Regions from separate parts of the Paenibacillus sp. W4I10 genome, predicted to be linked through region 2. Evidence: riboswitches for the same ligand, from Rfam matches in the RefSeq annotation. Region 2 holds a riboswitch; the other holds the start of a gene.
The links. A riboswitch is a leader RNA that binds a small molecule or an ion and turns the genes downstream of it on or off. The one in region 2 is predicted to bind cyclic di-AMP.

Region 1 (5,208 bases), 3.9 Mb from region 2:
TATATCCACGTGCAAGATCCGGTTATATGGCAGTTAATTAACACCCCGGAATTTCAGCGTTTACGCCGGATTCGTCAGCTGGGCACATCTTACCTTACCTTTCACGGAGCAGAGCATAGTCGGTTCTCACATTCACTAGGTGTTTATGAGATCACACGCAAGATCATTTCTCAATTTGAAAGAAGTCATTATTCGGATTGGCCGAAGGAAGAAAAGATTGTAGCTCTGTGTGCAGCTCTACTTCATGATCTCGGGCATGGGCCATTCTCTCACTCCATCGAGGAAGCTTTTGACATGAATCACGAAGAATGGACTTGTCGCATTATTACAGGTGATACCGAAGTAGGGGCGATCTTAAGACGGTATGCTCCTGATTTTCCTGAGAAAGTAGCGTCTGTCATTCAAAAAACGTATGAAAAGCCGATTGTGGTGAACTTGGTGACCAGTCCGCTTGATGCAGACCGAATGGACTATTTGCTCAGGGATGCCTATTTTACAGGTGTAAATTACGGCACGATTGACCTTGATCGTATCCTTCGGATGCTGCGTCCTTATCATGGGCGGATTGTAGTCAAGGAGTCAGGCATGCATGCTGTGGAGGATTACCTCATGTCTCGGTATCAGATGTATTGGCAGATTTACTTCCATCCGGTAACTCGTAGTTCTGAAATTATATTGCGGCAAATATTCAAGCGAGCAAAAACACTCATACAGCATGGTTTTAAATTTCGCTTCATGATTGATCCACTCCCTCAATTATTTGCAGGAGAATTATCCGTAGATGAATATTTGCAGTTGGATGAAGCCTTAATTCAGACGGCATTTACGCAGTGGCGCAAGGAGGACGATACTGTTCTAAGTGAGTTATGCGAACGTTTTATGGATCGCAAGTTATATAAGTATGTAGAGCTTGAACAGGTCGACTTGACAATGATGGAAGAGATTCGGGAAGCTTTTGTACAGGCTGGTCTCGATCCCGAATATGATCTTGAAATTGATTTTCCCTCGGATAATCCGTATGATGTGTTTCGTCCGGATGAATCTACAGATAAGCAGATTCTTCTTCTGGATCGACAGGACAATTTACGTGAGTTGTCAGAAGTATCTGACATTGTCCGTTCCATCAGTGGGCTTCACCGAGGGAAACATCATTTGTATTACCCGCAAAACAAGGTGGATGCGATTATTCACGAATTACCGTCACATATACGCCCCTATTTCTTGTAATCGTGTGGGTATAATCCGATGAAGAATTTCGATATCAAAACACTTTCTAAAAGAGCTATTTTTCATGATACAGTAATCTGCTTTAATGGGGCGTATATGTAGATCGACATAATTTTGTAAATGCAAGCAGGAAGAATGAGCACAATTAGCAATATATAGATCAGAATATCCGTATATCTTCTATATATTGTAGTTGTGAAGAAACAAACGTAATGATGTAATACACAGATACCCAAAATGTTTTATGTATGAGTCATTGAATTATTGAATTTTACAAATTTGATTTTGAAAAAGAAGATAGTCGTTATTTCGACATGAAGGGAGATACAGACATGATGCTGTTCGACACACATACACATCTGGATGCACCACAATTCGACGAGGACCGCGAGGACATGATTCAGCGTGCTGTGGATGCAGGAGTTGGTCGCATGATCAACATTGGTTTTAACCGGGAGACAATTCCAACCACAATGAAACTCGCTGAAACATATGACTTTATATATGCAGCTGTAGGGTGGCATCCCGTAGATGCGATCACAATGCAGGAGGGCGATTTGGAGTGGATTGCATCTTTATGCAAACATGAAAAAGTGGTTGCGATCGGTGAGATTGGATTGGATTATCATTGGGATACTTCACCAAAAGAAATACAGCATCGCGTATTACGACAACAAATTGCTTTGGCGCGTGAAGTAAACATGCCGATTGTCATCCATAATCGGGATGCACATGAGGATATCATAAGAATTTTGCGTGAAGAGAAAGCGGGTGAAGTTGGTGGTGTGATGCACTCGTTCTCGGGCAGCTGGGAAACAGCCAAAAGTTGTCTCGATATGGGCTTCCATCTCTCCTTCGGAGGACCGATCACATTCAAAAATGCAAAGCAGCCAAAAGAGGTGCTGGCGAAGGTTCCTATGGACCGGTTTTTCATTGAAACAGATGCTCCATATTTGACACCTCACCCTTATCGTGGAAAGCGAAATGAGACAGCGCATGTACGTCTGGTTGCAGAGGCTGCTGCGGAAATTAAAGGCATTTCGGTGGAGGAAATTGCTGCAATAACAACCAAAAATGCCATGGAACGATTTGGAATTCGTTAAAAAAACGAGCAAATGAGGTGAAAAAGGCAGGTAAGCGGAGGTAATTTGCCCTTTGATCCAAATAAATCAAGAATATTACAATATTTTAACCAAATATTCAGAAAAACGTACTTGATCAACGCTTTACAACATGCATCAAAACAGGATATCATCTTTTCAGTGAATTGTTGTGCGGAAAATTGGACAGATGTTCGGGGGATGAACAAAGGGACACTTTCCGATGAAACAACATTACTTTCATGAATCAGTCTCGCTGAGTCTCCGTTAACGGAGAGCGGGGGAACCAATAGGGCTTAAACATCGGTGTATTTGGCCGATGCGCAACGTTCGCTGACCCAAAAGCAGCGAAGGGAACTGCGAAGTCGTATTTGATTTCTTCTTTGGGTCTCGGGGTGAATTCAAGGGCGTCCGCCATGAGCGGGTGACCCAAGATAGGGCGGCTCTCTTTCGCCCGAACCCGACAGCTAACCTCGCAAGCGGAAAAAGAGAGGCAACCTCGTGCATGAATTTCCGATATTCAAAATCATTCGGAAGCCACGAAAGAGTTCCTCTTACACTCTTTCTTTGGCTTTTTTGTTTTTGAATAAAAGAAATATTGTCATCATACGGTAGGTATTCAGGAGGATGACATCATGTTGCGAAGATTGATTCATGGTGCAGAACCGGATTATGTTGGTCCAATCTGTGTTCTGTAGAAAATTTGGTATAGTCACGTCAAAGACATCATGCATTACTTTAGACGGCGAGGCTATGAAGGAGGACGGAGAAGTGGGCACATTCCAACCAGAAGAGACCCATGAGTCACGATCATCCAGTAAGTCTTTCGCGTTGCGGTGGAAGCATGAGAACATGCGTCAAATGGCATTGATCGCGATTTTCTCAATTGCGCTTACAATCATGATCTTGTTAGTCGTTTACGGTCAGGCCGGGAAACAAATTTCACTGGTTATTGATGGCAAAGCTCAGGTGGTAGAGACTCGTACAGGAATGCTTCAGGAAATGCTGGAGGAGCAGTCGATCACAGTCAGCCCTCACGATAAGGTATCCATGTCCATGAATGGGGCGATTACAGATGGAGACCGAATCGTTATTGAGCGGGCCGTTCCAGTTAACATTACGGCAGACGGAGACACCAAGACTCTGTATACAACCGATTCATCGGTAGAAGATGCAATTCAAAAATCAGGTATTCAAGTTGAAAGTAATGATAAAGTGTATCCGGCGCTTGGAACTTCGATCAAAGCGGATATGAAGATTCGTGTAGTGCGCGTAACAAAGCGTACAGTGGATGTAGAACATCCGATCGCTTACAAAGTAATTAAAACGGCTGACCCTAGCTTGTACAAAGGGGATAACCGTGTCGTTGTGAACGGCAAAGAAGGCAAACTTGTACAGCACATCGAAAAGGTATTTCAGGATGGAGAATTGGTCTCCAAAAAAATGGTCGGCAAATCTGTCGCGAATAATCGTGTAGATAAAGTGATTGCTGTCGGCACCAAAGCAAAACCGGTCGTGAAAGAACCAGAGATTCAGACCGTATCAGCTCAGACTTCAACAACCAAAAAGGCTACAACAACGAACTCGAAGAAAACATCTGCCTCGGGCAGCAAAGTAATTACCGTATCCGGGACTTCTTTTAAATACTCCAAAGTACTTAAAAATGTATCCATGACTGCCTACTCTTCCGAAGAGCCTGGCATTGGAACTAAAACAGCTTCCGGTACTCGTGTAACGGAAGGACGCACCATTGCGGTTGATCCCAAAGTCATTCCAATTGGCTGGTGGGTATATATCGAAGGTCTGGGATTCCGTCGTGCGGAAGATACAGGCGGTGCCATTAAAGGCAACAAAATTGATGTGTATTATGACAGTGTGAAGCATGCCCTGAATTTTGGACGTAAGAAAGGCAAGACGGTCTACGTGATCGGTCCGGTGAAGCCGGAAGCGAACTAAAATCGTTTTACTTTGAAATGGGAATGCTATAAAATAGTTGCATGAATGATTCATGCGGAATATGCGGCGGAGGAGTCTGAATTCAGTCTCCCCCGCCGTTTGGCAGAGAAGAGGATATTCCTCTTCTTTTTGCGTTAGAAAGGAAGAAATGGAACATGATAAAAGAAGTCATTGTGGTGGAAGGCCGTGACGATACGGTAGCCATCCGTCGGGCCGTTGAAGCCGATACAATAGAAACAGGTGGATCAGCCATCAACCAACGCATTCTGAAGCGGATTGCGCTTGCTCAGGAGAGACGGGGAGTCATTGTACTGACAGATCCGGATCATGCTGGCGAACGCATTCGTAAAATTATTGCGAATAAGGTCCCTGGCTGCAAACATGCCTTCATTCCGGAAGCCGATGCAACGCGCAAAGGAGACATTGGAGTGGAGAATGCCTCACCAGAGGCGATCCGTCATGCTCTGGCGCGTGTACATACTTCATACGAAGGTGCTCCGAGCCTGATCGATTGGGAGGACCTGATAGCGGCAGGACTTATTGTGCATCCGCAGGCTGCTGCACGTCGCATGGAGATGGGCAATCTGCTGGGCATCGGATATTGTAACGGTAAGCAGTTCCACAAACGTCTCAGTGTATTTCAGATTACACGGGAAGAGTTCTCTACAGCATTAGCGCAAATTGAACGTGAAGGGTTGTGAGCATATGAAGGACATGGAAGAGACGATAGAAATTGCAACGCCCAAGCGAACCAAAGAAATTATTCAAAGACACGGATTCTCATTTAAGAAAAGCCTGGGTCAGAACTTTCTGATCGATCAAAATATACTGAATAAAATCGTTAATGCGGCCGATTTGGACGAGTCCAAGGGCGCATTGGAGATCGGGCCGGGTATTGGAGCCCTTACAGAGCGGCTGGCTCGGG
Region 2 (5,208 bases):
TTGTTTTGGTCATAGCTGGTTTTGTACTCAGCCATCTTCTCTTCAGCAGCCTTTTTCTCTTCCAGGGCACGACGAGCCAAATCTAGATTCTGAGCACGTGCCGCCGTATGCGCCTGCTCTTCACGTTTCTTCACAAGAGCTTCCTGCTCTTCGAACAATTGCTTGAATTTCTTCTCAATGGCAATCTGTTGAGCTACTGCTTTCTCCGCATCTTCCAGATCCTCTTGCATGTCACGGATATATTGGTCCGTCATCTTGATTGGATCTTCCGCCTTGTCAATAATGGCGTTGATGTTAGACATGGTTAAATCACGCAAACGTTTGAAAATGGACATTATGTTATTCCTCCTAGTCGATATTACATCGTATATAACCATACATACGTAACAATCTACAACTCGTTTCAATTTTAGCAAATAAAATCAAAACATTCGATGGCTCTTATGTCAGGAAGACCGCTTATCTTTGTTCAGATGATCCTCCATCAACCTCTCTGCAGTCTGCACGATTTCGTCGATCTGCATCCGCGTGATGGAATCAAAATGAATACCCATGATCACCGTAACGGTTACTTTCAGCTGCAGGGCAGCCTTTCGGGCAAGCCGCTCACACAGCTCTTGTTCCTTATGCCCCGGAATATGTACCGTCGTCCCGCTGACGCGCTCATGATCCACGTAGAACGTGGCTACGGCACCAATATGCGCCTTTCCTCCGGTAACGAGAAAAACCTTATCCTCTCCTGCTTCAATCACCTGTAAACGTATGGATTTCAAATCATATGTACTCATATCCTATCCACCTATCCTTTTCTATATGTTTTATATGGAGGAATTATGGCTGTCATAAGCTAAATCCGCAATGAAACTTCTCACACTACGCATATTTTATGAGACCCCCGGGCATACCAAGGAGAACGTCATTTTGGAAAAGGAGGCCGTTATTATGCGTGTACGCCTCATTATGCTGATGGTTATCGTTATTTTTCTCGGGGGATATCATGCTCCAGTTTCATCACGGGATGGTTCAAGCCCGCCAAGTGAATCAGTATCAGGTTCGGATTCTACGGAAGAAAAACAACTGACATTGGGACAGTTACGTCAAAAATATGCCGATACGTTCAAAACCAATGGTCCTTCAACCAAGAAGGTTGCACTGACTTTTGATGATGTACCTGATCCACGATTTACTCCCCAAGTGCTGGATGTATTGAAGAAATACAATGTCAGAGCTACATTCTTCATCGTGGGTAGTCGTGCTGAGAAACATCCGGATCTGGTGAAACGCATCGTTAAGGAAGGGCACATGGTTGGTAATCACAGCTACAATCATCCTGAATTCAGTAAGCTGTCGATGAATGCCTTTCGTAAACAAATTCTACATACCGGAGATATTATTCAACGTTTGGCGGGATATACGCCCAAGATGATTCGGCCGCCTTATGGAGACATTAATGAAGAACAGCTGAGATGGGCTGCCAAACAACACTATAGCATTGTGAACTGGAACGTAGACTCCCTGGACTGGAAAGGCCTTTCAAAGGAACAGGTGAAAGATAACATCCTGTCTGCCGTGAAGCCTGGCTCCATCGTTCTACAACATGCTGGAGGCGGTGTAGGATCAAATCTGAACGGTACGATTGAGGCTTTGCCTGAAATCATTGAGGAATTGCGTAATCGGGGATATGAACTGGTCACCTTGGACGAAATGCTGGGATTGCCAAAGGCCAAAGATTAGAATGACCGTGATAGCAAATAAATGAGAATATTAAAAGGGTGCTGTTCAATCGCGAATTAGCGACTGGCAGACACCCTGTTTGAATTCATTTTAAATTTTATTTTCTCTCTACTTCAGAATGTACAGCTCGATATCCTGAAAACCAAATGAGCTTACAGACTGTTTGCTACCCGGGATAAAGATATCAATCCGGTGACCCTTGATTGCACCGCCCACATCACGTGCTGTGGCTACAAAAGCTTTTTTTGGCAATCCTGGATGGCTGTGACCAGTTACCAGTACTTTGGTTCCGAGTGGAATTACACTTGGATCAACTGCAATCGTACCCAGTTCAAGGTCATTTCCGAAATAATCGACTGCACCCCAGCCTCCATTTTCAGACGGATCTGCAGAGTATGCCGTTGCTTTTACGTTCACAGCTTTGCTGTAATCGAATGTTTTACCCCAGGCCTGAACCACTTTGTTATCTGCATTAACGTCCAAGCTCGCTGTGGTAACTGTTTTGGCTTGGGTCTTGCTCTCCGTCGCCGCGGCAGCTACATTGTTTGCCTTACCGGGAATCGTAATTTTCAAACCACCATAAATGTTGTAAGGTGAAATGTCGTTGTTTGCTTTAACCAACGTGTTCATTGCTACTCCATATTGTTTTGATAAGGTGTAGAAGGTATCCCCTTCTTTGGCCACATGAACTGAATCGGCGTGAGCCGGAACGGCTTGAATGAGCATTGCTGTTGTCAATAATGCTACTGCTGTTTTGGCTATACGTTTCTTGTTAATCATGGTCTTCCTCCCTCATTATGCCTGCGAAGTTAGTTGTCGGATTCGGATGAGGAGCCCACCCTATAGGTTCTTCATTACATTTGAAACGTTATGTACCCCTAATTCACCCCAAGCAGTGTGCTGTAGTTCTTCCCCCTGCACAATCTGCATCGTTACATCCCCCGCACTCCCTGTCCGGTAGTTTCGGCAGAGTTCAATATATCACAATTTTGTAACCTGAACTTGTAGTAATTCTTGCCAAATGGTTTTTAGCATGTCATCAACTGTAAGAATACTGGATAATTCAGAAAATTTGGGCGAACCGACTTCTTTATATTTGGTAACAGAAAAGTTACATTTCGAATCTTTAAGTGATTAATGCGCATAAAAAATAGCGTTACCGACTCGAAGTCAGTAACGCTATTTGAATTACTTCATTTAGAGTACTTTGGCAAGAAAATCACGTGTACGTGAATTTTTCGGTGCTCCAAACACCTCATCTGGTGTTCCCTCTTCTACAATAACCCCGCCATCCATGAACAGGATCCGGTCTCCCACTTCACGTGCAAAACCCATCTCATGCGTTACGATGACCATGGTCATCCCGCCTTCTGCAAGACGTTTCATGACATCCAGCACTTCACCGACCATCTCGGGGTCCAGTGCCGAAGTAGGCTCGTCAAACAGCATCACATGCGGCTGCATGGCCAATGCTCTTGCAATGGCGATCCGCTGCTTCTGTCCACCGGACAGCTGATTCGGGAATGTATCTTTTTTATCGTACAAGCCCACGGTGTTAAGCAGATCAGCGGCAATTTTCTCCGCTTCCTGAGTGGATTGTTTCTTCACTTTAATCGGAGCAATCGTGATGTTTTGCTCTACCGTTTTGTGTGGGAACAGGTTGAAGTGCTGAAACACCATGCCCATTTTCTCACGAGTTGCGTTAATATTGTGTTTGGGGTCCGTGATTGACACGCCTTCAAAATCAATCTCTCCCGAGGTAGGCTTTTCCAGCAGGTTCAAACAACGCAAGAATGTACTTTTACCTGAACCGGAAGGGCCGATGACCACAACAACCTCACCTTTGCCAATCGTCACGTTAATGCCCTTAAGCACATCGTTATTACCATAAGATTTGTGTAATTGTCTAACGTCTATCACTTGCACTCAACTTCCTTTCCAGTCGTCCCAGCAGCTTGGACAAAATGAACGTCATTACAAAGTAGATGGCTGCTGCAATCAAAAATGGACTCAATCCTTGGTACGTAATGTTTTTGACTACACTTGCCTGATACATAATATCCACCATACCGATAACGGAGATAATGGAGGATTCTTTAATGATAGTTATGAATTCATTACCGATCGCTGGTAATACAGCTTTGAAGGCTTGTGGCAATATGATATAACGCATCGCGGCGCCTCTGCCCATACCTAATGAACGCGCTGCCTCCAACTGACCACGATCCACACCTTGGATACCCGCACGGAAAATCTCCGCCAGATAGGCACCACTATTGATTGAAAGTGTAATGATACCTGCCTGAAGTGCAGTGAAGTTAATGCCAAAGCTCAGGGAAAAACCATAGTAAATAATCATCAATTGTACCAGCATCGGTGTGCCACGGATCACTTCAACGTAAGCAGTACCGATCCAGCGCAAGATTGCAGCGTCATGCAAACGGAACAAACAGATGATCAATCCAATAATTACCCCGAAGATAACCCCAAGTGCAGACAACAGAAGTGTGTATCCTACACCTGTAGCATAGAAACTTTTATATTCCCAGAATACTTGGAAAATATTTTGTGATTTGTTCGCTTTATCCGCCATCAAGAGGCTGGCGTCCGTCACCATCTGATTGATTTTATCTTCACTTTTCAATCGCTCCAGTGTTCCATTTACTGCAGCTAGCAGCTCGGTATTACCTTTGCGAATCCCGATTGCCGCTTCTGCTTGCTCTTCGTCCGGAACAGCAGCAGCAAGTCCAATGATATCGTCCAGATAACCTGCAGCAACGGTATCTTCAACGATTGCCGCGTCAATGCGTTTTGTTTGCAGTTGAAGCACGATATCCGAGATTTTATCAAGCGCAGTAAGCTTCGCTCCTGGAATACTCTGTCCGATCGTTTCCTGAATGGAGCCTTTCTGAACGCCAATTTTCGCATTTTCAAGTTCTGCCATGGTTGGATATTTGTCTTTATCCACATTGCGAACCATAATCACTTGTTTTGATTTATAATAGGTGTCGGAAAAATCGATACTTTTCTTCCGCTCATCCGTCGGCGTCATACCTGAAATTACCAGATCAACACGCCCGCTCTGCAATGAAGGCAGAAGACCGTCGAAGCCCATATCCTCAATCACAAGCTCAGCGCCAAGATCTTTGGCAATCTCTTTGGCGATCTCAATATCAAAACCGACGATTTCATCTTTGCCATTAATCACTTTATGGAATTCATAGGGTGCAAAATCGGCACTTGTACCGAGCACCAGCTTTTTACTGCTTGAATTATCTGTAGTTCCACTTGCAAATGCCACAGGAACGGCAGTTGTCAGCAGAACGACAAAGGTCAACAGCATTATGGTGTAACGACTTATTAATTTCAACCTTGTTCTCTCCCCTTACAATACTTTGTATGCTTCTCATGTTGATGACTGAGTCATTATAAAGTACAATGCATGATTATGCAATGCATTTTGACATTACAAAT

Region 1: linked by a shared signal. The riboswitch ahead of QF049_RS23270 (resuscitation-promoting factor) and the one ahead of QF049_RS05585 (3D domain-containing protein) in region 2 are both predicted to bind cyclic di-AMP.

The regions. Positions count from the first base shown of each region.
Region 1 covers NZ_JAUSXX010000001.1:5,152,497-5,157,704, reverse strand. Annotated here, with positions in the region: gene QF049_RS23280 (HD domain-containing protein) at 1-1,227, shown strand, start outside; gene QF049_RS23275 (TatD family hydrolase) at 1,560-2,330, shown strand; cyclic di-AMP (ydaO/yuaA leader) riboswitch at 2,572-2,825, shown strand; gene QF049_RS23270 (resuscitation-promoting factor) at 3,099-4,283, shown strand; gene rnmV (ribonuclease M5) at 4,439-4,984, shown strand; gene rsmA (16S rRNA (adenine(1518)-N(6)/adenine(1519)-N(6))-dimethyltransferase RsmA) at 4,989-5,208, shown strand, end outside.
Region 2 covers NZ_JAUSXX010000001.1:1,210,037-1,215,244, reverse strand. Annotated here, with positions in the region: gene QF049_RS05600 (PspA/IM30 family protein) at 1-335, opposite strand, end outside; gene lpdD (prenylated flavin chaperone LpdD) at 447-788, opposite strand; gene QF049_RS05590 (polysaccharide deacetylase family protein) at 943-1,734, shown strand; gene QF049_RS05585 (3D domain-containing protein) at 1,843-2,514, opposite strand; cyclic di-AMP (ydaO/yuaA leader) riboswitch at 2,517-2,713, opposite strand; gene QF049_RS05580 (amino acid ABC transporter ATP-binding protein) at 2,932-3,654, opposite strand; gene QF049_RS05575 (ABC transporter substrate-binding protein/permease) at 3,641-5,104, opposite strand.